4 regions of the Micrococcus sp. IITD107 genome follow, and region 1 is predicted to be linked to each of the others. Evidence: riboswitches for the same ligand, from Rfam matches in the RefSeq annotation. Region 1 holds a riboswitch; each other region holds the start of a gene.
What was found. A riboswitch is a leader RNA that binds a small molecule or an ion and turns the genes downstream of it on or off. The one in region 1 is predicted to bind S-adenosylmethionine.
Positions count from the first base shown of each region.

Region 2: linked by a shared signal. The riboswitch ahead of ACEXHE_RS08235 (ABC transporter ATP-binding protein) and the one ahead of ACEXHE_RS07690 (LLM class flavin-dependent oxidoreductase) in region 1 are both predicted to bind S-adenosylmethionine.
Region 3: linked by a shared signal. The riboswitch ahead of ACEXHE_RS08205 (LLM class flavin-dependent oxidoreductase) and the one ahead of ACEXHE_RS07690 (LLM class flavin-dependent oxidoreductase) in region 1 are both predicted to bind S-adenosylmethionine.
Region 4: linked by a shared signal. The riboswitch ahead of ACEXHE_RS12715 (acyl-CoA dehydrogenase family protein) and the one ahead of ACEXHE_RS07690 (LLM class flavin-dependent oxidoreductase) in region 1 are both predicted to bind S-adenosylmethionine.

Region 1 is NZ_JBHFFN010000003.1:152,054-157,498, forward strand. It holds gene ACEXHE_RS07685 (ABC transporter substrate-binding protein) at 1-1,433, opposite strand, end outside; gene ACEXHE_RS07690 (LLM class flavin-dependent oxidoreductase) at 1,577-3,031, opposite strand; SAM riboswitch class IV at 3,121-3,233, opposite strand; gene ACEXHE_RS07695 (hypothetical protein) at 3,293-3,715, opposite strand; gene ACEXHE_RS07700 (acyl-CoA dehydrogenase family protein) at 3,819-5,084, opposite strand; gene ACEXHE_RS07705 (acyl-CoA dehydrogenase) at 5,084-5,445, opposite strand, start outside.
Region 2 is NZ_JBHFFN010000003.1:269,710-275,154, forward strand. It holds gene ACEXHE_RS08225 (ABC transporter permease) at 1-429, opposite strand, end outside; gene ACEXHE_RS08230 (ABC transporter substrate-binding protein) at 434-2,092, opposite strand; SAM riboswitch class I at 2,197-2,289, opposite strand; SAM riboswitch class I at 2,533-2,630, shown strand; gene ACEXHE_RS08235 (ABC transporter ATP-binding protein) at 2,641-3,528, shown strand; gene ACEXHE_RS08240 (aliphatic sulfonate ABC transporter substrate-binding protein) at 3,717-4,787, shown strand; gene ACEXHE_RS08245 (ABC transporter permease) at 4,901-5,445, shown strand, end outside.
Region 3 is NZ_JBHFFN010000003.1:262,322-267,766, reverse strand. It holds gene ACEXHE_RS08215 (dipeptide ABC transporter ATP-binding protein) at 1-1,200, shown strand, start outside; gene ACEXHE_RS08210 (LLM class flavin-dependent oxidoreductase) at 1,289-2,683, shown strand; SAM riboswitch class I at 2,763-2,854, shown strand; gene ACEXHE_RS08205 (LLM class flavin-dependent oxidoreductase) at 2,865-4,286, shown strand; gene ACEXHE_RS08200 (YtxH domain-containing protein) at 4,434-4,826, opposite strand; gene ACEXHE_RS08195 (hypothetical protein) at 4,952-5,011, opposite strand; gene ACEXHE_RS08190 (hypothetical protein) at 5,002-5,403, opposite strand.
Region 4 is NZ_JBHFFN010000009.1:59,774-65,218, forward strand. It holds gene ACEXHE_RS12700 (agmatine/peptidylarginine deiminase) at 1-995, opposite strand, end outside; gene ACEXHE_RS12705 (M20 family metallopeptidase) at 1,252-2,580, shown strand; gene ACEXHE_RS12710 (PaaI family thioesterase) at 2,581-2,871, opposite strand; SAM riboswitch class I at 2,913-3,006, shown strand; gene ACEXHE_RS12715 (acyl-CoA dehydrogenase family protein) at 3,084-4,355, shown strand; gene ACEXHE_RS12720 (enoyl-CoA hydratase/isomerase family protein) at 4,339-5,133, opposite strand; gene paaE (1,2-phenylacetyl-CoA epoxidase subunit PaaE) at 5,158-5,445, opposite strand, start outside.

The DNA.
Region 1 (5,445 bases):
GGGCGGTAGTTGATGTTCAGGATGCCCGCGTGCGGACTGGTCCAGTAGCCCAGGTAGCCGTCGTAGCTGTCCGGGGTCGAGAAGGCCCCGGAGAACTGCTCGGACTGGGTCAAGGGGCGCAGCACCACGCGGAAGCCGGTGGCCCGTGCCTGTTCCTGCAGAGACTGCATGGCCGTGGCTCCTTCTTGGGTGACGATCGAATTGAGGCCGAACACGAAGGTGACCTCCAGGGGCTGCCCGTCTTGGAGTCGGGTCCCGTCGGCATCGCGTGCGGTCCACCCGGCCTCATCGAGCAGGGCGTTGGCCTGGTCGAGGTCGAACGGGTAGTCCTGGGCGACGTCGGCGTTGTAGGCCGGGGTGCTCTGGCTCAGCGAACCGTTGCCTTCAAAGGGAACGGTGCCCAGGAAGGCCGAGTCGACGATGGCCTCCCGATCCAGGGAGTAGGCCAGCGCCTTGCGCAGGCGTTCGTCCTGGAACAGTCCTCGCTGGGTGTTCAGCGAGAGCGTCACTGGCCGGCCCGGGGTGATGTACTGATCGACCTGGTACCGGGACCGAGCATCGGCCATGTTCACCGCGGGGATCTCGCCGATGGCGTCGGACTCCCCGCTGAGCAGAGATCCGTAACGAGAGGTGTTGTCCTGAACGAAGCTCCACCGGATCCCGGCCACGTGGGCCGGTCCTTGATGATCCGCGTTGGCCGGGGCCCAGTTGTAGTCCTCGTTGCGCGTGAACTGCAGGTACTCACCACGCCGCCATTCCTCCACCACGAACGGACCCGACCCGATCGGCTGCTCGCAGTTCTCTTCGGCCGTTCGCTCGCGCAGTGCGGTCGGTGACTGCAGGCCGAAGTAGGGCTGGCTGACGCTGGAGAGGAAGGGACTGTACGGCTTGGACAGGTGCACCGCGACCTCGTAGGGCCCGGTGGCCTCCGCCGACTCGTAGAACCCGCCCAGATGTGCGGCCGCGGTGCCATTGCCGCCGTTCATCCAGTAGTCGAAGTTGTAGGCCACGGCCTCGGCGTCCAGCGCTGTGCCGTCGGTGAAGGTGACGTCCTCGCGCAGGGTGAAGGTCCAGGTCAGTCGGTCATCGGACACGGACCAGTCGGTGGCGATCCAGGGGACCACCGATCCGTCGGGTTCGGCAGACACCAGGGCGTCCAGGACTTGGCGTGAGGTGAAGGCCTGCTGAACCCAGCCACCGTAGACGCAGGGGACTTCTTGCAAGTGGGCGTAGCGGATGATGCCGCCGTCTTTCTCGGTGGCCGAGGTCCGCTCGATGGTTCCGGAACCGGCCACGCAGCCGGCCAGGGTGAGCGCGGAGACAGCCGCCCCGGCAGCCAGGGAGATGCGGCGCGCATTGCGGGCGCGATCGGCGCCTCGTGGTGGGTGAAAGTGCCCGTTCCCGGGCGCGTTCGGTGAAGGTGGGGTGCTCATGATGCCCTTTCGGCGAGAGTGGGAGGCGACCGGCGACGTGCACGGCGAGGTGCTCAGGGGCCGGTCACTCAAGGAGAGGCACTGGGTGACGGACGGTCTGGGGCCAACCGCTCGCCCGTCACCCGGGCAAATGGAGGTGCCGGTCAGTTCCCGACGCCGGCCGCTGCCGGCTCGTGGTCGGCTGCCGCATCCCGGGGCTCACCGGATCGGAGGACCTGATCGGTCTCGGCGAAGGCGCCCCGGTACTGGGCGGCCGGGTGGGTGTCCGGCAGGCGGTCGCGGCCGAAGAGCTTCTGCCGCAGCGTGCCCGGCCGGTACTCGCTCGGGGCCAGTCCGCGCTCGCGCAGCACCGGCAGGACCTTCTCGGCGAACTCCTCGAAAGAGCCCGGGATCACCCAGTTGACGACGTTGATCCCGTCCACCCCGGCGTCCTGCCAGAGCTGCAGCTGATCGGCGATCTGCTCCGGTGTGCCCACCAGGCGGTTGTTGCGGTGACTGCGCCAGGCCACATCCGCCACCACGGGCTCACGGTCGGTGATGGCCTTGGAGACCCACTCGGTGAAGCCCTTCTGCGTGTTGGTGTCCACTGCGGAGAGCGGGGTGTCCGGCGGGTAGACGCGGCCGTCGGGGTCCACCAGCGCGGCGTGGGCCAGGTAGCCGTCCACCGAGGCGAACTGCTCGGCCTCCGCCAGCTTGGCCTGCGCCTCCCCCTCGGTGTCCCCGATGATGAAGCTGAGCCCCTGGAAGAACTTGATGTCCTCCGGCGCTCGGCCGGCCTCCACCGCACGGCGGCGGGTGTCCTCGATCTGCTGGCGGGCCACATCCGGGGTGGCGGAGATGATGAAGACGGCCTCGGCATTGCGGGCGGCGAAGTCCCTGCCGGAAGCCGAGGCGCCAGCTTGGAACAGCAACGGCGTGCGCTGCGGGGAGGGCGAAGGCAGGTGCGGGCCCTCCACCGAGTAGCGCTCACCCACATGGTGGATCTTGTGCACCTTGGCCGGATCAGAGTAGCGGGAGCCCTCGCGGTCCTTGAGCACCGCGCCCTCATCCCAGGAGCCTTCCCAAAGCTTGTAGGTCACGTCCACATACTCCTGAGCCCAGCGGTAGCGCTCGGTGTGGTCGGTCAGCCGCGGCAGACCGAAGTTGCGCGAGCCGTTGTCCTGGGTGCCGGTGACGATGTTCCAGGCGATACGGCCGTTGGAGATGTGGTCCAGCGTGGAGAGCTGGCGGGCGAACTGGTACGGGTGGGACTGGAAGACGTTGGAGGTGGTGGCCAGGCCGATGTTCTCGGTCACCACGGCCAGGGCACCCAGCAGCACGGTCGGGTCGTTGGAAGGAATCTGCAGTCCCTGCTCGACGTAGACCGACCAGTCAGCGTCGGCGTCGCCATAGTGACCCACGACGTCGGCGAAGAACATCGCGTCGAACTTCGCCTCTTCCAGCGTCTTGGCCAAGTTGATCCACGTGTTCACATCGGCGAACTCGGTCTGGCCAGCGTCAGGACGTCGCCACTGTCCGTGATGGATGTGGCTAGTGGTGTTCATGACGAACGCGTTGAAGTGCAGCGGCGTGGGCGAGGACTGGTGAGGCTGGGCCATGGAGGCGAACCTTTCGATCGCAGCGCGCCGCAGGACCAGCGGGGCAGGACACAGCAGATCGGTGACATTCGCATCTGGTGCCCACGGGAGCGCTGTACTTGCCGGTCACGTGCGTGCCGGCCGAATCATCACCTGGAGCACCCCGCTACAGCGAGAGGGTTGCCGTCCGGCCAGCCAGGGCTTCGCACCGGAACTCGTGATTCTGGTAATAACCCTAGGGGGATCGGCGGGGACGTGTCCAGTGAGCGTGGTCACCCGGCGTCATGTTGAACACAACGACGTTGTGTGACTTGTCAGCAGCCAATCTGCGTCACATTCAGGGCTCGAGCTGGCGCACCAGGCGGGTCGGAGCCGTCGAGCGGTAGCTGATCTCGATCCACTCGGCATCTTCCGTCCAGCGTCGTTGTCAGCAGGGGCGTCCGGGTTGGGGCCGGACAGGTCCAGGGCCCACCAGCCGGAGCTGGCCAGATACGCCGGCCGGAACGCTCGAGCGTCCTGCGCCAAGACGTCGACGTCGGCCCCCTCGACCTTCACCGAGGCGCCGCAGTAGGCGAAGACCTTCTGGGTGAAGAATGCCGGACGGCCGTGGGAGACCTTCATCTGGGCCTGCGGCAGAGCCAGGGCCAGGGTGCTCACTCGCTGGAAGTGCGGGTCCGCGTCGTCGTACATCACCGGGTGAGCCATGGGCACCAGTGTGGCCCCACCGCCGGCGGACCGTGAACAGTCCGTCAGCGATGGGGCCGGGGTTCGGCCGTCAGGGCCGGGTCAGGGCCGGGTCAGGGCCAGATCAGTTCTGGACCGAGCCCAGGCGGTATGAACGTCCCGGGGCGGTGCCGTTGACCTCCCAGTCGCCCAACAGTCGGGCGCGATAGATCAGCGGGTTGTGCTGGGCCAGCACGCGGGCGTTGCGCCAGTGCCGGTCCAGACCGCGGCTGCCGCTGACCGCGGAGGCGCCGCCGACCTCGAACAGGGCGGTGGCCGCGCCCAGCACGGTCTTGGCGATGACCTGCTGGGCCTGGTAGACGCGGACGTACAGGGCGTCGACCACGTCCTCGGGCAGCTGCAGGCCCACGGCGCCCAGCGAGCCCTCGCGTTCCAGCACACCGCCGAGGGCGGCGACCACGGAGTCGAAGGCCGCCCTGGCGGCGAACGCGGCCGAAGACAGCTCGCCCACGACCTGCAGCACCTGGGCGTCGTCGCGGGGCAGCTCGGCGGCACCGTGGGAGAAGCTGCGACGGCGCCCGCGGACGTACTCGGCGGCGTCGCGCACGATGGCTTCCCCAATCCCGGTCAGGGCGGCCAGGTGCAGGAACTGCCAAGCCGCCTGACCGGTGGCCACGCGGGTTCCGTCGTCGAGCCCGCCGTCGAAGACCTCTTCCTCCGCGACGGGCGTGCTCTCGAAGACGGTGGTGCCGGAGGCGGTGAGCTGCTGGCCGAAGCCGTCCCAGTCGTCCAGCAGGGTCACGCCCGGCGCGTCAGCCGCCACGATCGCGGCGGTCTCCTCGCCCTCAGCGTCCACCGCCGCGACGATGATCCAGTCGGCGTACAGCGTGCCGGTCGAGTAGTACTTCGTGCCGTTCAGCCGCCAGGTGCCCTCCGCATCGCGGGTCAGCGTAGTGGTGCCCTCCCCCACCGCGTTGTTGATCTCGGTGATGGCATTCCCGACGACGGCGCCCTCCGCAATCCGGCGCAGCCAGCGCTCGCGGTAGGCCGGGTTCGGGTGGCCCAGCACGGACTCCTGGTTGATCAGGTGTGCACGCAGTGCCTGGACGATGCTGGAGTCGGCACGGGCCAGCTCCACGATCAGCTCGGCCTGTTCGGCGAAGGACAGTCCTGCCCCGCCGTACTCGGTCGGCACGCGCAGGGAGGTGAAGCCGGCCGCGGCCAGTCGGCGCACGACCTCCGGGTCGATCACGTGGTCGGCTTCGCGCTCCACCGCGGTGGCGGCGATGCCGGCGAACTCCGGGGCCAGGCGTTCGCGGAGTGCGGCCAGCTTCTCAGAGCCGGCGTTCGCGGTCTTGATGGTCTGGGTGGTCTCGGTCTGAGCGGTCATCATGCTCCCTGAGTGGTCTGAGCGGCGGCGGCTGCGGCGTTCGGGTCGGAGTTGCGGGCGGTGGAGTGGAACGGCGGGGTGATGCCGTTGATCCGGTAGTTTCCCACCGCCTGGACGCGGTAGATCAGCGGGGTGTGGCTGGCGATCGTGCGGGCGTTGAGCCAGTGGCGGTGCAGGTGCTTTCCGGTGTCGACTGTGGAGGCACCGCCGGACTCGAAAATCTGGTTGGTCGCCTGAAGGATCAGCTCGGAGACCACCGCGGTGGTCTCCGACAGGGCAATGTTCGCCTCGGTGTGGGCCTGGATGACCACCGGGTCCTCCAGGTCGGTGTGGCCGCCGACGGCGCGGAAGGACTTCTCCG
Region 2 (5,445 bases), 120 kb from region 1:
CGAGGAGAACAACGGCGGCAAAGCCTCCAGCACGGCACGCACCCAGCGCACCTTCACCAAGCTCGCCACACTCACCAAGACAAAGGAGAGGACGACGGCGAAGACGAACGCCCAGCCCGCCAATTCCAGGGTGGAACCGATGACGCCGCCAATGCGTTCGACCACCGTTTGCCCGGCGCTCAAGGCATAGCCGAAGTCACCGACGAACAGTCCGGCCAGCTGGCCAAGGTACTGCACGATCAGTGGCTGGTCGTAGCCGTACTGCGCTTGCATCGCGGCCACCACCGCCGGATCCGGGGCAGCGTCAGCTGAGAGGAAAATCGTCACCGGGTCGCTGGGCAGCAGCTGCACCGACAGGAACACGACGGTGTAGGCCAGCCAGATCACGATCAGCGCCTGGCCGACACGACCGAGGGCATACCGTGCCATCTGCTTACTCTCCTTCCTTCCAGGCACCCTGGAAGATCGGAGCCGCACCGGTGGTGAACTCCACATGCGTGCCCGAGTGAGCGCCATAGACCTGAACTTCGTCCCACAGCACGATGGCGTGGGCCTGCTCGTTGACGATGTAGTCCTGCTGCTCGGCAAGGATCTCGTTGCGGGCGTCCTCGTCGGCCTCGGCGTTAGCGCGGTCCACCAGCTCGTCGAACTCGGGATCGTCGGCCAAGGTCAGGGTTCCACCGGAGCCGTAGAGCGGACCGAGCCCGCCGTAGCTGAAGGCGCGGGTGCCATAGAGCGGCACCGTCTCGTCGGTCTGGGCCTGCAAGAAGAAGGTGTTGTCACCGGCGCGGCTGGTCAACTTCACACCGAGCTCCGCCCACTGCTGGACCATCAGGTCGAACACTGGCTTGATGACCACCGAGTTCGAGCTGGCGGAAACCGTCAGCTCCAGTCGCTGGCCGTCCTTCTCACGGATACCGTCCGAGCCGACAGTCCACCCGGCTTCATCAAGCAGTTCCTTGGCCCGCTCTGGGTCGTAGGCGAAGTCCTCCGAGAGGTCCACGAAGCCCGGGGCACCGTGGTTCAAGATCGATCCGGAGAGCTGGTAGCTGTCCGAGAGCACGGTCTGCTTGATGGCTTCGCGGTTGGTACCGATCTGCAGGGCCTGACGCACGCGTGCGTCGGAGACTTCCTCATTCTCGAAGCGGACGGCCATGTGGTTGGAGGACAGGTCCGTCCCGGGTGCTGCATAGACGCTGTGGCCAGCGGCTTCCAGGGTGGCTTCGTCCACCGGCTGGATGCCGCGCACCAGGTCCGCCTGACCCGTCGAGACGGAGCCGGCACGGTGGCCGACCTCGGGCAGGTAGCGCAGCGTGAAGCCGTCCAGATAGGGCGCACCCTGGTTCTCCGCGGTCTCGGGAGCCCAGGCGTAGTCCTCACGGGCGGTGAAGACGATCTCCTGATCGGGCACCTGCGATTCGAAGGTGAAAGGACCGGACCCGATGACCTGGGCAATGTCGTTCTGACCGGCATTGTCGAGTTCGAAGACCGAGGGTGCAACCAAGCCGCTGGTCACCGAGGAGGTGGCGCGGACGAAGTTCGCGTTGGGCTCGGAGAGGGTCACGGTGACCTGATCGTCGCCGGTAACCTCTGCCGAGACGAAGTTCTTGTAGTCCTGGTTGGGCTGGATCTGCGCGTCAGTGATGCCCTCGCCAAAGACCTGGAGATTCCGTGCCACGGCCTCTGCGTCCAGAGGAGTGCCGTCAGAGAAGGTCACGCCCTCGCGAATGGTGAAGGTCCACTCGGTCAGGTCGTCATTGGGCGACCAATCCGTGGCGATCCACGGCACCAGTGTCTCGGTCTCGGCGTCGTAGTAGGTCAGGCGGTCCAGCACCGAATTCAGCACGTTCGCCTGGCGGTAGTCGGTAGCCGACTGGGTCTGCCAGCGCGGTGCGGGCACGACGTCGGCAAATACCAGGTGGCCGCCTTCGACCGGCTCACCCGAGGCGGCAGCGGACTCAGGGCCAGTGGTGGGGTTCTGTGCTTGGGCACCGTTTCCGCAGGCGGAGAGGGTCAGGGCGATGGCGACCAGGCCGACGGTGAAGGCTCCGCGCTGGCGAGATCCCGGGCTGCGAGTGATGATCTTGCTCATGTGATGCTCCTCGGTTCATGACCTCGGAAGCCCACACAACGTCTTGGCGAAGAGCCCGCGAGCGCGTCCCGTCAGGGCTCTTCCGTGGGATCGTCGCGTGACTGCTCCATCGGTCCTGGCGGTAGCACCCTGGCCCCGTAATGGGCGGGTTGCTGCGGCGTCATCGAGCCAGATCTCTCGGCCGCTCTGGATGGGTGGTCACAACTTAGCACCCTGATGCCCGGGTCGCGCCAGCTCCGAAACGTCGCTCAAGTCACACATCGTCATGAATCCGCCCACCACCGCCCCCTCACCGCCTGCTCACATGGGCTGACGATTTCGTCCCCGTCTCGACCGACAATTCGTCCAGACTTTCCGCGACATCTCCCGTGACCGCGCATGACGCCAACAGGCCCGCAGAAATTGACAGTTCCGCGCAAAATCAGGCCTACTGGAAAGACGAACCATCCAGAGCGGCTGAGAGATCTGGCTCCGTGACGCCGCAGCAACCCCCCACTCACCCCGTGGGCGAGGGTGCTACCGCCAGGACCGATGGAGTGTGATTCACCATGACCGCAGTCACCACTGCCCCCTCCCTGTCCAGCCCGGCCTCCTCCGCCGCTCCCGGACAGTCCACCGCTCACGACGACGGCGCCCGCACCTCAGCGGGTGCGTCCAGCAGCCTTCCGGTCACCTTCCGTGGAGTGGGCCGGTCCTTCCCCGTGGACGGTGGGACGCGGACCGTCCTGCGTGACGTGGGCCTGACGGTCGCCCCCGGCGAGATCCTGGCGATCGTCGGCGCCTCCGGCTGCGGCAAGTCCACGCTGCTGCGTGCGGCGGCAGGACTGGACCAGGGGTTCTCCGGCAGCGTGCTGATCGGCGAGGAGCCGGTCCGTCCGCATGACCACCGCACGGCCATGGGCTTTCAGGAGCCGCGCCTGATGCCGTGGCGCACCATCCACCAGAACGTCGCCCTGGGGCTGCCCTCCCGGACCAGCCGCAGTGCCGGTGCAGAGCAGGTGGACCGTCTGCTGGAGCTGGTGGGACTCTCGGCCGCAGCCGGACGCCGTCCCCGAGAGGTCTCCGGCGGCATGGCCCAGCGCGCATCCCTGGCCCGAGCACTGGCCCGGCGTCCTGGGGTGCTGCTGCTGGACGAGCCGTTCGGTGCGCTGGATGCCCTGACGCGGCTGAAGATGCAGGACCTGCTGCTGGACATCCACGCCCAGACCGGAACCACGGTCCTGCTGGTCACCCACGACGTGGACGAGGCCCTGCAGCTGGCCGACCGCATCCTGCTGCTGGGCGCGGATCCGTCCGACCCTGACCGTCCAGGGGCCACCACGCGGCAGGTGCTCACCGTCCCGGGCAGCCGCCCGCGCGACCGGGGCTCGGCCGAACTGGCCGCCCTGCGCTCCTCCCTGCTCGAGGGGCTCGGCGTGGACTCCCACCGACACTGACCCACTGACCTCGGCCCGCCTGCGGGCCAGGAGCCGGTCCACCCCCGGTGGACCTGGTCCCGACTGCGGCCTCACCTCATCACCCTGTCATGCTCGTCAGTTCTGACAGCACTGACACGTGGCACCATCTCGCGGTCATCGACCGTCTGACTCGACTCACCTGAACGCTTCGTCTCGAAAGGCCACTCATGCGCATCGCCCCCTCTGTCCCCACCCGACGAGCCGGTCGGCCCCGCCGCGCCCGCGCCCTGACCGGGCTGGCCGTCGTCGCCGTGTCCGCCCTGGCCCTGACCGGCTGCGTGGCCGGTGAGAACTCCGCGTCCGGCGGCACCGGCGCCGGAGGGGACGCCGGGGGCGGCTCCTCCGCGGACACGCTGTCCATCGACTTCGCCACCTACAACCCGCTCTCCCTCGTCATCAAGGAGAAGGGGTGGCTGGAGGAGGAACTGACGGACGAGGGCGTCGAGGTGGAATGGGTCCAGTCAGCCGGTTCGAACAAGGCCAATGAGGCCCTGCGCGCGGAGGCGATCGACATCGGCTCCACCGCTGGTTCGGCCGCGCTGCTGGCCCGCGCCAACGGCTCGCCCATCAAGACGATCAGCCTGTACTCCCAGCCCGAGTGGTCCGCCCTGGTGGTGCCCGCCGACTCGGAGATCACCGAGGTGTCCCAGCTCGAGGGCAAGAACGTGGCGGCCACCAAAGGCACTGACCCCTACTTCTTCCTCATCCAGGCGCTGGAAGAGGCCGGTGTGGATCCCGCCGACGTGACGGTGCAGAACCTGCAGCATGCCGACGGCCGCTCCGCGCTGGAGAACGGCTCCGTGGACGCCTGGTCCGGTCTGGATCCGATCATGGCCGGCGCCGAGCAGGCCGGGGCCACGCTGTTCTACCGCAACGTGGACTTCAACACCTACGGGTTCCTCAACGCCACCGAGTCGTTCCTGGAGGAGTCCCCCGAGCTGGCTCAGACCGTGGTGGACGTGTACGAGCAGGCCCGCACCTGGGCCCTGGAGAACCCCGAGGAGACCGCCCAGATCCTTGCCGATGTGGCCGGACTGGACCTCGAGGTGGCCACCACCGTGATCGAGGAACGCTCGAACCTCGACGTGGACCCAGTGCCCGGCCAGGCGCAGCTGGACGTGCTGGAGAAGGTCGGCCCGATCTTCGTGGAGACCGGCGATGTCCGCGACCAGGCCGCCGTCGACCAAGCTCTGGCCGAACTGCTTGAGCCCACCTACGCACAGAAGGCCCTCCAGTGACCGCCTCCACCCCCACCTCCACCCCGACGTCGACCCGGGCGCCACGCAGGGCCTCCCCCGAGACGGTCACCGGTGCGGCCACCGCATCCTCCGGTTCCGCGTCCAGCACCTCTGTGCGCCTGGGGTCCGCGCGCCCGGTGGTCCGCGCGGCGATCGGGCTGATCGTCCCGGCGATCCTCGTGGTGGCGTGGTGGGCCGCGACCGCAGCGGGGCTCTTCTCCCCTGTCCAGTTGCCCTCGCCCGCCTCGGTCTTCGAAGCCGGGACGGATCTGGCCACCCGCGGTGAGCTGCTGCATCACATCGCGATCTCCACGCAGCGGGTGATCCTGGGCTTCCTGGCCGGCGGCCTGCTCGGCTTGGCGGTGGGCTCCCTGCTCGGCCTCTCCCGCTGGGCCGATGCCCTGTTCTCTCCGCTGGTGGGGGCAGTCAGAGCGGTGCCGTCGCTGGCCTGGGTCCCCCTGTTGATCCTGTGGATGAAGATCGGCGAGGAGTCCAAGATCACCCTGATCGCCATCGGCGCGTTCTTCCCGGTGTTCACCACGGTCTACTACGCCCTGAAGCATGTGGACCCCCATCTGGTGGAGGCGGGCCGAGCCTTCGGATACCACGGGCTGCATCTGCTCCGCACGGTCCAGCTCCCTGCGGTCATCCCGGCGGT
Region 3 (5,445 bases), 110 kb from region 1:
CCCCACGAGCTGTCGGGCGGACTGAAGCAGCGTGTGCTGATCGCCATGGCCTTCGCGCTCAAGCCCGATCTGCTGATTGCCGATGAGCCGACCTCGGCCCTCGACGTCACCGTGCAGAAGCGTGTGCTGGAGGTCTTTGACCGGTTGGCCAAACAGACCGGTACAGCGGTGCTGTTCGTGACTCATGATCTGGCGCTGGCCACGGACCATGCCAGCCGAATTGTGGTGTTGCAAAACGGTCGCATTGTGGAGGACCGTGATGTCCGGGCCATCGCGACCGACCCGCAGCATGAGTACACCAAGCTGCTCGTTGATGCTGCAGGGCAGCGCACACCGGCCGATGATCTCCTGGAGCGCGCTCTGGCCGCCGCCGGGATCAAGGATCCGGTGCCGGATCTGGAGGCTCAGCTGTTGCCCGCTGTGGAAGTCCACGGACTGACCAAGGTCTTCGGCACGGGCGAGGCGGCACGGCGCGCCGTCGACGATGTGTCCTTCTCGGTGCCCGCGGGAACGACTTTCTCTTTGGTGGGAGAGTCCGGCTCGGGCAAGTCCACCACGGCACGACTGATCTTGCGACTGCTGCACCAGGACGCGGGAACCGTGCACGTCCACGGTCAGGACGTCAGCGACCTGACAGGTCGGCAGCGGCGTGACCTCTGGAAAGACCTGCAGTTGGTCTACCAGAACCCCGATTCTGCGCTCGACCCTCGGATGAGCATCGAGAAGATCGTCTCCGAACCCCTGGACAACCATCGGATCGGCACCCGCGCGGAACGCAAGGCGAAGGTCGCCGAACTCCTGGAGCAGGTCAACCTGCCTCCTCGGGTGGCAGCCGCTCGGCCGGCTGAACTCTCCGGAGGGCAGCGTCAACGCGTCGCAATCGCTCGAGCCCTGGTTCTGGGTGCCCGCACCATCGTGTTGGATGAAGCGCTCTCGGCTCTGGACGTACTCACCCAAGCGCAGGTCCTGGACCTACTTGATGCGCTGCAGCGTGATTTGGGCTTGACGTACATCTTCATCTCCCACGACCTGCACATCGTGGAGCAGATCTCCGACCGCGTCGGTGTCATGCAGGCCGGCCGCCTTGTGGAGAGCGGAACCGTGCGCGAGATCTTTGACTCTCCTCGCGAGCACTACACCCAGGCGCTGCTAGCAGCGAACCCCGGGAACCTGCTGCGCGAGCTCACCCCGGTCCACTAGGAGGACACAGCTCATGACGAACCACTCCACTACCGCCACAGGCGGTGCACAGGGGACTCGCCCGCGACTGATCATCAACGCTTTCCTCATGAATACTGGCAGCCACATCCAGGGCGGCCAGTGGCGACGCCCGGAAGCCCAACAGCACCGATTCAATGAGCTGAGCATGTGGCAGGAGCTGGCGCGGGAACTTGAAGACGCCAAGTTTGACGCAATGTTCTTCGCCGACGTCGTCGGCCTCTATGGGAATCACGACGGCGGATGGGCTGAGCACCTGCGCCATGGACTGCAGATTCCCTCGAACGACCCGGTCGTGCTGCTCTCTGCGCTGGCGGCGACGACGGAGAACATCGGCCTGGCCGCCACCAGCTCGATCATCCAGTCCCACCCCTTCCAGTTCGCCCGTCAGATGTCGACCTTGGACCATCTTTCCGGCGGCCGGGTGGGATGGAACATTGTGACGTCGGCCCTGGAAAACTCCCATCGGAACTTCGGTGCAGCTGGTCTGGAGAAGCACGATGACCGCTACGCCTGGGCTGATGAATACATGGACGTGGTCTACAAGCTCTGGGAAGGATCCTGGGACGACGGGGCACTGCTGCAGGACAAGGCCGGAAGTGTCTTCTCCGACCCAGAGCGGGTTGCCAAGATCCACCACCAGGGTGTTCGCTACTCTGTCGAAGGGCCGCACCTGTCCAGCCCTTCCCCGCAGCGGACCCCTCTACTGTTTCAGGCTGGAGCCTCCCCGCGAGGCCAGGAGTTCTGTGCCACACACGCCGAAGCCACGTTCACGGCGCTGGTGGATCCTTCCCATGCGGCCGAGTACACCGCCAAGGTGCGGGACCGTGCCGAATCCTTAGGCCGCGCGCGCGACAGCATCAAGTTCCTCCAAGGCTTCCACATCATCGTGGGGTCCACGGAGGCAGAAGTGCAGCGCAAGAGTGATGACCTGGAGCAGACTCTGGACATGGACTCCCTGTTGAGCCACATAGGAGGAAACCTCGGAGTGGACTTCGGCGGGCTCCCCTTGGACACCAAAATGAAGGACCTCACCACCGAGGGCGGCCAAGGACACTTGGCGGCTGTCCGCCGTGCGGCGAATACCGAGGACCCCACACTGGAGGACTTCGTGCGCTACCGGTCCATCAACAACCGACTGGCCGGAACACCCGAGCAGATCGCCGATGTCTTGGAACAGTGGCAAGACGCAGGCATCGATGGCATCAACATCATCAATTCCACTCTGCCCGGCACATATACCGACATCATCCAGGGGCTACTGCCCGAACTGAGACGCCGGGGGCTTGCGCAAGTTGAGTACGCGCCGGGCACACTGCGCCAGAAGCTCACCGGACAAGGCGACCGTTTGCCCGAGGGCCACCCCGGAGCAACATACCGCGGCGCGTTCGTTGAGTACTCCGCAGCAGCCACTGAACGCCCCCGGGAGCAGACTGAAGTGGAACCACTTCCCGTCGGCTCATGAAGGGAGTTCACCTGAGGCACCTGTCATGGGACGACACTTGGTTCGACCCGGTGCCCGCGGTGTGCTCGAATGAACCACGTACCCATCACGAGCGGCCGAGAGACCTGGATCGTTGACGCCGCAGCAACCCCCGCATGGACGGATCGGTGCTACTGCCAGGACCGATGGAAGGAGCATCATCGTGCCTGAATCCACTTTCCCCACCACCGCCTCCGGTCAGCGGGAGATCCTCTTCAACGCCTTCGACATGAACTGCGTGGCCCACCAGTCACCGGGTCTGTGGCGTCACCCGGAGGACAAGTCGCGCACCTACAACACCCTGGGCTACTGGACCAACCTGGCCCAGACCCTGGAGCGTGGCCTATTCGATGGACTGTTCATCGCCGACGTGCTCGGTCCCTATGACGTCTACGGCAACTCGGACGAGGCGACTCTAAAGGCCGGCACCCAGGTGCCCACCAATGACCCGATCCTCGTGGTGCCACCGATGGCCGCCGTCACCGAGAACCTCACCTTCGGCGTCACCGCCGGAACCGCCTACGAGCACCCTTACTCCTTCGCCCGCCGTCTGGCCACGCTGGACCACCTCACCGAGGGCCGCGTGGGCTGGAACGTGGTGACCGGCTACCTGCCCTCGGCAGCCCGCAACTTCGGTCACGACGACCAGATGGAGCACGACGAGCGCTACAACCACGCCGACGAGTACCTCGATGTGGTCTATAAGCTGCTCGAGGGCTCCTGGGAGGACGACGCCGTCGTCGAGGACCGTGAGAACGGTGTCTTCATTGACCCGACCAAGGTCCACCGCATCGAGCACGAGGGCAAGTACTTCAAGACCCCCGGCATTGCCTTCACCGAGCCCAGCAAGCAGCGCACCCCGGTGATCTACCAGGCCGGTGCCTCCACCCGTGGCCGCGCCTTCGCCGGCAAGCACGCTGAGGCCGTGTTCATCAACCCGCCGACCCCGGACCTGATCAAGGCCACCACCACCAAGCTGCGCCAGGCTGCGGTGGAGGCAGGTCGCGACCCGTACGACATCCGGATCATGTCCATGCAGACCATCGTCACCGGTGCCACCGACGAGGAGGCGCAGGCCAAGTACGAAGAGCTGGCCAGCTACACCGACGTCGAGGGCGGCCTGGTGCTGATGAGCGGCTGGATGGGCATCGACCTGTCTCAGTTCGACCTGGATGAGCCGCTGGGCGACGTGGAGTCCAACGCGATCCAGTCGACCATCGAGACCTTCAAGAAGGCATCCGGCGACGACGAGAACCCCTGGACCGTGCGTCGCATCGCCGAGTGGTGCGGTGTGGGCGGCTTCGGCCCGGTGATCATCGGCTCCGGTGAAACTGTGGCTCGCCGCCTGGCCGAGATCCAGGACGAGACCGACATCGACGGCTTCAACCTGGCCTACCACATCACCCCGGGCACCTTTGAGGACATCGTGGAGTACGTGGTGCCGGAGCTGCAGAAGCTCGGCCGCTACAAGACCGAGTACCGCGAGGGCACCATGCGCAACAAGCTCTTCGGCAAGGGTGACCACTTGCCGGAGAACCACTACGGCGCCCGGTTCGCCCTGAGGAACCGCAGGCCGGTGGGCTGAGCGGACACGGCCCGTTCCGGAGGGGCTCCGGAAGGGCCCCCGACGACGGCACCCCAGGTTCCCTGCGCAGGGAACCTGGGGTGCCGTCATCGTGAGAGGTGAGCGGGGGCTCACCGGGCGGGCGCGTGGCCCACGGGGAGCCGTGGCTCAGTAGCGGGTGAGTCCGCCGCCCTCGTTCTCGAGGGACTGCGAGGGGTCGGACACAGCGTCCTTGCCTGCGGTGGTCTTCTCTGAGCCGGCCGTGACGTTGCCCTTGGTCGGATCTGCGTCGCCGGCGTCCTTCTCGGAGCCGTCCTTGACCTCGTTGACCTTGTCCGTCACTTTGTCCGTCACATCCTTCGCGGTGGTGGAGACCTTGTCCGCCACCAAGGGGGCCTTGGTCTTCATGGTCTCTGTGGCCTCATGGACCTTCTGCTGCGTCTTGGGGTCCTGCCAGAAGCTCTTGGCGTTGTTGCTCATCTTCTCCAGGTTGCGGCGGCCTTCCTGGCTGCCCAGCAGGTAGCCGAGCGCGGCGCCGATGCCGAGGGTGATCAGTCGCATGGTGTGTCTCCTAATCGTGGCGGGGACTCAGGGGGACTCCGCCTGTGGGGTGTCCTCTGTTGAGTCTTCTCCGGATGCCGCCGCCGGTCAACTTGTTCCCAGCGAACGCCCAGGGAACTCGTGCTTCACATCACGTCGTAGCGGCTGCGCACGATCTGGTAAGCGCCATAGCGCATCAGGCCGATCCCCAGCGCCCCGAGGGCGATCTCGCCGAACGGCTGTGCCTGGGACAGGGCACGACGACGCCCAGCGAGTGGGCCATCAGGGTGGCGGTCAGCGACTGGGTGGACTCGGTGGAGTAGCTGCTGCCGCCGAACCCATAGGTGCCGAAGACTACGGTGAGCGCGGAGAACACGACTGCTTGGCCCAGGGCCTTGCCGCGGGCCTTCCAACGGTCGGCGCGGTCTGAACCCCTGCCGGATCCGGTGGAGGACCCGTTCGGGACCAGGGCCTGCAGGAGGTTCCACAGGACCAGCGCCGCGCAGCCCAGCAGGCAGAACCAGATGAGCACCATCCCCCAGGGCACCCCGGCCACGGTCTGGGCGGCGGGGGCCGTGGTGGTGGCTCCGTCCTTCACCGCTTCCGTGGTGCGGCGGCCTTGTCGGAGAGGCTGTGGTCC
Region 4 (5,445 bases), on a different contig from region 1:
ATGTCCCGGGCATCCACCAGTTCGATCTGACGCCCCGGGTAGGCTTCGGCCAGGATCGCTGCGGCCTGCTGGTCCGCAGGATCGTCGAAGGCGCAGAGCACCACCACGCCATTGCCCACGTAGTGGTTGATGTAGGAGTAGTCCACCCAGCCCTCCTCGTCCCGCAGGACCGCGGGGGCGGGGACCAGAGTGACCTGCAGGGGGCGCCCGGCGGCGTCCACGGCGCTCTCCAGCACCTCGCGTAGCTGCCGGGACACCTCATGGTCGGGATGTACCGGGTCCTGCTGGCTGTGCAGCAGGACGTGTCCCGGGGAGGCGAAGGTGGCCACGATGTCCACGTGCCCCCGGGTGCCGAAGCCGTCGTAGTCGCGGGTCAGCCCGCGGGGCAGCCAGATCGCCCGGGACGTGCCGAGGCGGGCATGGATCTCCTGTTCCACGGACTCGCGGGTGGCTCCAGGATTGCGATCGGGGTCCAGTTGCACGGTGTCGGTCAGCAGGACCGTGCCCTGGCCGTCCACATGGAATCCGCCGCCCTCGTTCACCAGATCGGAGGAGAGCGCGGGGACACCGGCCTGGCTCGCCACGAGCCGGCCCAGCTGGGCGTCCAGGTCCCAGGACGCCCAGGACTGGGCGCCCCAGCCGTTGAACACCCAGTCCACAGCGGCGAGACCGCCCTCTGCGTTGTGGACGAACGACGGTCCGGCATCGCGCATCCAGGCGTCGTTCAGCGGCGCGGTCAGGACCTGAATGCCCTCTCCGAGTCGTTCACGTGCGTCCTGCGCGTCGTCGGGATGGGCTACTACGCGGACCGGCTCGTAGCGGGCAATGGTGCGGGCCACACGGGTCCAGGCCGTCCGGGCGCGCTCCAGGGTCTTGGACCCGGCCGGGCCGAAGGTGTCGTTGGGGGTGGGGTAGGACATCCAGGTCAGCTCATGCGGGCCCCATTCCGGGGGCATGACGGTGCCGGCGTGCGCTGGAGTGGTGGTCTCGGTCATCGGATGCTCCGTCTCAGGTGTCGGGGAGGGAAGGGCTCCTTCCCGCCGTCCTCCGCTGGCCGCGGATGGAGTATGACGCACATCATACTCCTAAAATGAACGACGATCATTTTATCCGTCGGTCACCCGCGGTCGCAGGTCTCCCCGCTCGAGTCCGCGTGGAGTGGCTCACTCTGGTCCGCCTGCGTACCGTGAAGGAGTCCGATCTGCTGACTGCCCGGTACCGCCTGGGCTGTCCCGTCCGCCGAGGTGCACCGTGAACCAGTCCCAGCCGCCGACTGCTTCTGACTCCAATTCCGTCAGCTCCCTGGCGCCGAACGTCCCTGCCGATCTGGCACGGGACGTGATCGAGTTCCGTCGGCAGCTGCACGGACACCCTGAGCTGGACCTGGATCTGCCCCGCACCCAGGCGGCTGTGCTGGAACGGCTCGCCCGCCTGCAGCAGCAGCTGGGCGATGACCCGCGCACCGGCCAGCCCGTGCTGGAGGTGACCGTGGGCCGGGAGCTGAGCTCCGTCGTCGTGGTCCTGCGGGGAGGCGCCCCCGTGCCGGAGGGGACCCGCCGGCCCGTGGTGCTGCTGCGCGGGGACATGGACGCGCTGCCGGTGACCGAGGAGACCGGGCTGGACTATGCGCCCGAGGTGCCCGGGACCATGCACGCCTGCGGACACGACCTGCACACCGCCGGGCTCTACGGCGCGCTGGCCTGGCTGGGACAGCGCCGGGAGGAGCTGGTGGCCGATGTGGTGGGCATGTTCCAGCCGGGGGAGGAGACCGATGGCGGCGCGAAGCGGATGATCGAGGAGGGGCTGCTCGAGGCCGCCGGGCAGCCCGTGGACACCGCCTACGCGATCCACGTGTACTCCGCCAAGTACCCGCACGGCATGCTGGTCAGCCGCCCCGGTCCCATCCAGGCCGGCTGTGATGACCTGATCGTCACGGTGCAGGGCAACGGCGGGCACGGCTCGGTGCCGCACCTGGCCCAGGACCCGGTTCCGGTGGCGGCCGAGATGGTGATGGCGCTGCAGTCGCTGGTGACCCGGCAGTTCGACGCGTTCGACCCCGTGGTGGCCACCGTGGGTCACCTGACCGCGGGGACGGCGGCGAACATCATCCCGGACACCGCCACCCTGGGGATCACCCTGCGCACGTTCTCGGCGGAGTCGCGGGAGCGGCTGATCCCGGCGGTGGAGCGGATGGCCCACGGGATCGCCGCCGCCCACGGGATGACTGCGGACGTGCGGCCTGACTGCGAGTTCCCGGTCACCGTGAACGACCCCGCCGCGGTGGAGTTCGCCCGCGAGGTGATCGAGGACCTGTACGGGCCGGAGTCCTACCTGGACCTTCCGGAGGCCGAGCCGGGCAGCGAGGACTTCTCCGAGGTGCTCCAGCGCGTGCCCGGGGCCTACATCCTGCTGGGTGCGGTGCCGGAGGGGCAGGACCCGGAGACGGCCGAGAGCAACCACTCACCCCGGGCCGTGTTCGACGACGCTGTGCTGCCCCGCGCCGTGGAGGTGCTGGCCGAACTGGCCCTGCGCACCCCCGCCGTGCAGGACCCGGACCAGGCCGCCGGGACAGACGCCTGATCAGTCCCGGCTCACGGTGAACGTGGCCACCCCGTGGGCCACCGGATCTCCGTCCTGGGTGGAGACTTCTTCCTCCACCATCACCAGCTTCCCGCCGCGCTTGCGCACCTCGGCAGTGGCCGTCAGGGTGTCTCCGACCCGGCCAGGGTTCAGGTAGGTGACGGCGAGCTGGGCGGTGGCGGTCTTCTCGCTCTCCTCCAGCCCGTCCCGCACAGCCTCGCCCATGGCGGCGTCCAGCAGCGTGGCGACCAGCCCTCCCTGGACACCCCCGTCTGCGTCACACGACGCCATGTGACGGCGCTCTCCGTCCCGTGCCGCCTAGTCTGACCGCATCACCATCCAGAGCGGCTGAGAGACCTGGCTCCGTGACGCCGCAGCAACCCGTGGGGCCTCCCCGACGGGTGCTACCGCCAGGACCGATGGAGACCCGGTCCCGCATCGCCCGGCCTTGAGCCGCGTCGGCGGGCACCGCGATTCGTCGGTGTGACCGAGAGGACCGCCGCATGTGCACCGCCTACACCGCCCTGTCCGCCCGCTTCCAGCCGCTCTTCGACCAGATCGCGGCCGGATCGCTGGAACGGGACCTGGAGCGCCGGTTGCCGTTCGAGGAGGTGCGGATGCTGGACGAGGCCGGGTTCGGAGCCCTCCGCGTCCCCGTGGCCCAGGGCGGGGCGGGTGCGAGCATCGAGGACTTCATCCGCCTGCTGATCGACCTGGCTGAGGCGGATTCGAACATCGCCCACCTGTACCGCTCCCACGCCGGCTTCGTGGAGTCCCTCCGCTTCCTTCCCGACGACGTCCAGGCCACCTGGTATGCACGGGTCCTGGCCGGTGTCACGGTGGGGAACGCGTCCACCGAGAAGGGCGGGAACCGTCTGGGGACGCTCAACACAGTGCTGCGGCCCACCGAGGACGGGTGGACGCTGAACGGCCGGAAGTTCTACGCCACCGGCTCGATCTTCTCCGACTACACCCGGGTCTCCGCGGCGGTGCAGGACGCAGACGGGACGGTGCAGCCCGGACGCCGGTTCGCCCTGGTGCCCACCGATGCGGACGGCGTCACCCTGGAGGACGACTGGGACGGGTTCGGGCAGAAGCTGACCGGCACCGGCACCGCCGTGTTCGATCAGGTCCAGCTCCCGGAGGACGCCGTGCTGGGCCGCACCGTGGGGACCCCGGAGGCCATTCATGAGGCAGGGTTCTTCCAGCTGGTGCTGCTGGCGGTGCTGGCCGGGATCGCCCGGGCGGCCCGCCGGGACGCCGCCGCTACGGTGGCCGGCCGGGCGCGCACGTTCAACACCGGCTCCGGCTTGCCGTTCCGGGAGGATCCGCTCATCCAGGAGGCCACCGGCCGGATCGCGGCCTCGGCCTTCTCCGCCGAGGCCACGGTGCTGCACGCGGCCCGTGCCTTCGACGACGCCCTGGCGGCGGCCGCCGCCACCGGAGCTGACCGCTTCGGCCACCAGGGTGAGGTGCCCCGGGAGCTGCATCTGGCGGAGGTCGCCGTAGAGCACGCCCAGGTGACCGTGCCGGAGCTGGCCCTGCGTGCGGCCCAGGACCTGTTCCTGACGGTGGGCGCCTCGGCCACTTCCACGTCCAAGGGGCTGGACCGCCACTGGCGCAACGCCCAGACGGTGGCCACCCACAACCCGATCGCCTTCCGCGCCCGGGCCCTGGGGGACTACTGGATCAACGGCACCCTGCCGGAGGGGCTGAACGCCATCGGTGACGCAGCCCCCTCCCCGGCGGCGGGGGCGGTCAGCCCCGGCCGGTGAAGTTCGGCTTGCGCTTCTCCTGGAAGGCGGCGAACCCCTCGGAGTAGTCGGCGGTGCCGCAGAGGTCGCCCTGGGTCCGGTTCTCCTTCTCCACCGAGTCCCACAGGCCCATCCGCTCGTCGCGGACCTGGGCCACCAGGGCGCGAGAGGCCAGGAACGCCTGCGTGGCGCCCTGGGCCGCGGCGGCGGCCTTGGTCCGGGTGAACTCCAGCAGCTCATCGGCCGGAACGGACCGGGAGAACAGCCCGGAGCGCACAGCCTCGTCGCCGCTCATCAGCTCCGCGGTGTAGATCAGGTCCAGGGTGCGGTGGGCGCCCAGCCGTTCGGTGAACAGCGCGTGCCCGCCGGAGTCCAGGGTGGCGCCCAGGTTGGCGAACGGGGAGCCGATCTTGGCGGTGTCTGCCACGTAGACCACGTCGGTGGCGATGGCCAGGCCCAGGCCCACGCCCAGGCAGGCACCCTGCACGGCGGCGAAGGTCGGTGCCGGGAAGTCGGCCATCTGCCGCAGCACGGGGGTGACCTTCTGCGCCAGGTAGTCGTAGGCGTCGTCCGTGGCGGGGGTGACGTTGGAGATGTCCCGGCCGGCGCAGAACCCGCGGCCCTCGCCGCGCAGCAGCAGCGCCCGCACGGAGCCCTCCTGGGCCTTCGCCGCGGCCTCGGTGTAGGCGGCGGCGAGGTCGGCCAGGGCCTGCTCGTCCAGCGAGTTCATCTTTTGCGGGGCGTTCAGGGTCACCTCGGCCACGGAGTCCGCCGGGCCGGTGTAGGTCAGCTCGATCATGGGATCAGTCCCTTCAGGAGAGGATCAGGCGTCGAAGTCGACGACCAGTTCCTTGGAGGTCGGGCGGGTCTGGCAGGTCAGCACGTAGCCGCGCTCCACCTCGTCCTTCTCCAGGGCGTAGTTCTCCTCCATCTCGAACTCACCCTTGACCACCTTGGCCCGGCAGGTGCCGCACACGCCGCCGGCGCAGGCGAACGGGGTGTCCGGGCGCACGCGCAGGGCGGCGTTGAGCACCGTCTCGTGGGCGGAGACCGGGGACTCGATCGAGGAGGAGAGCCCGTCCAGACGGAACTCGATGGTGTAGTTCTCACC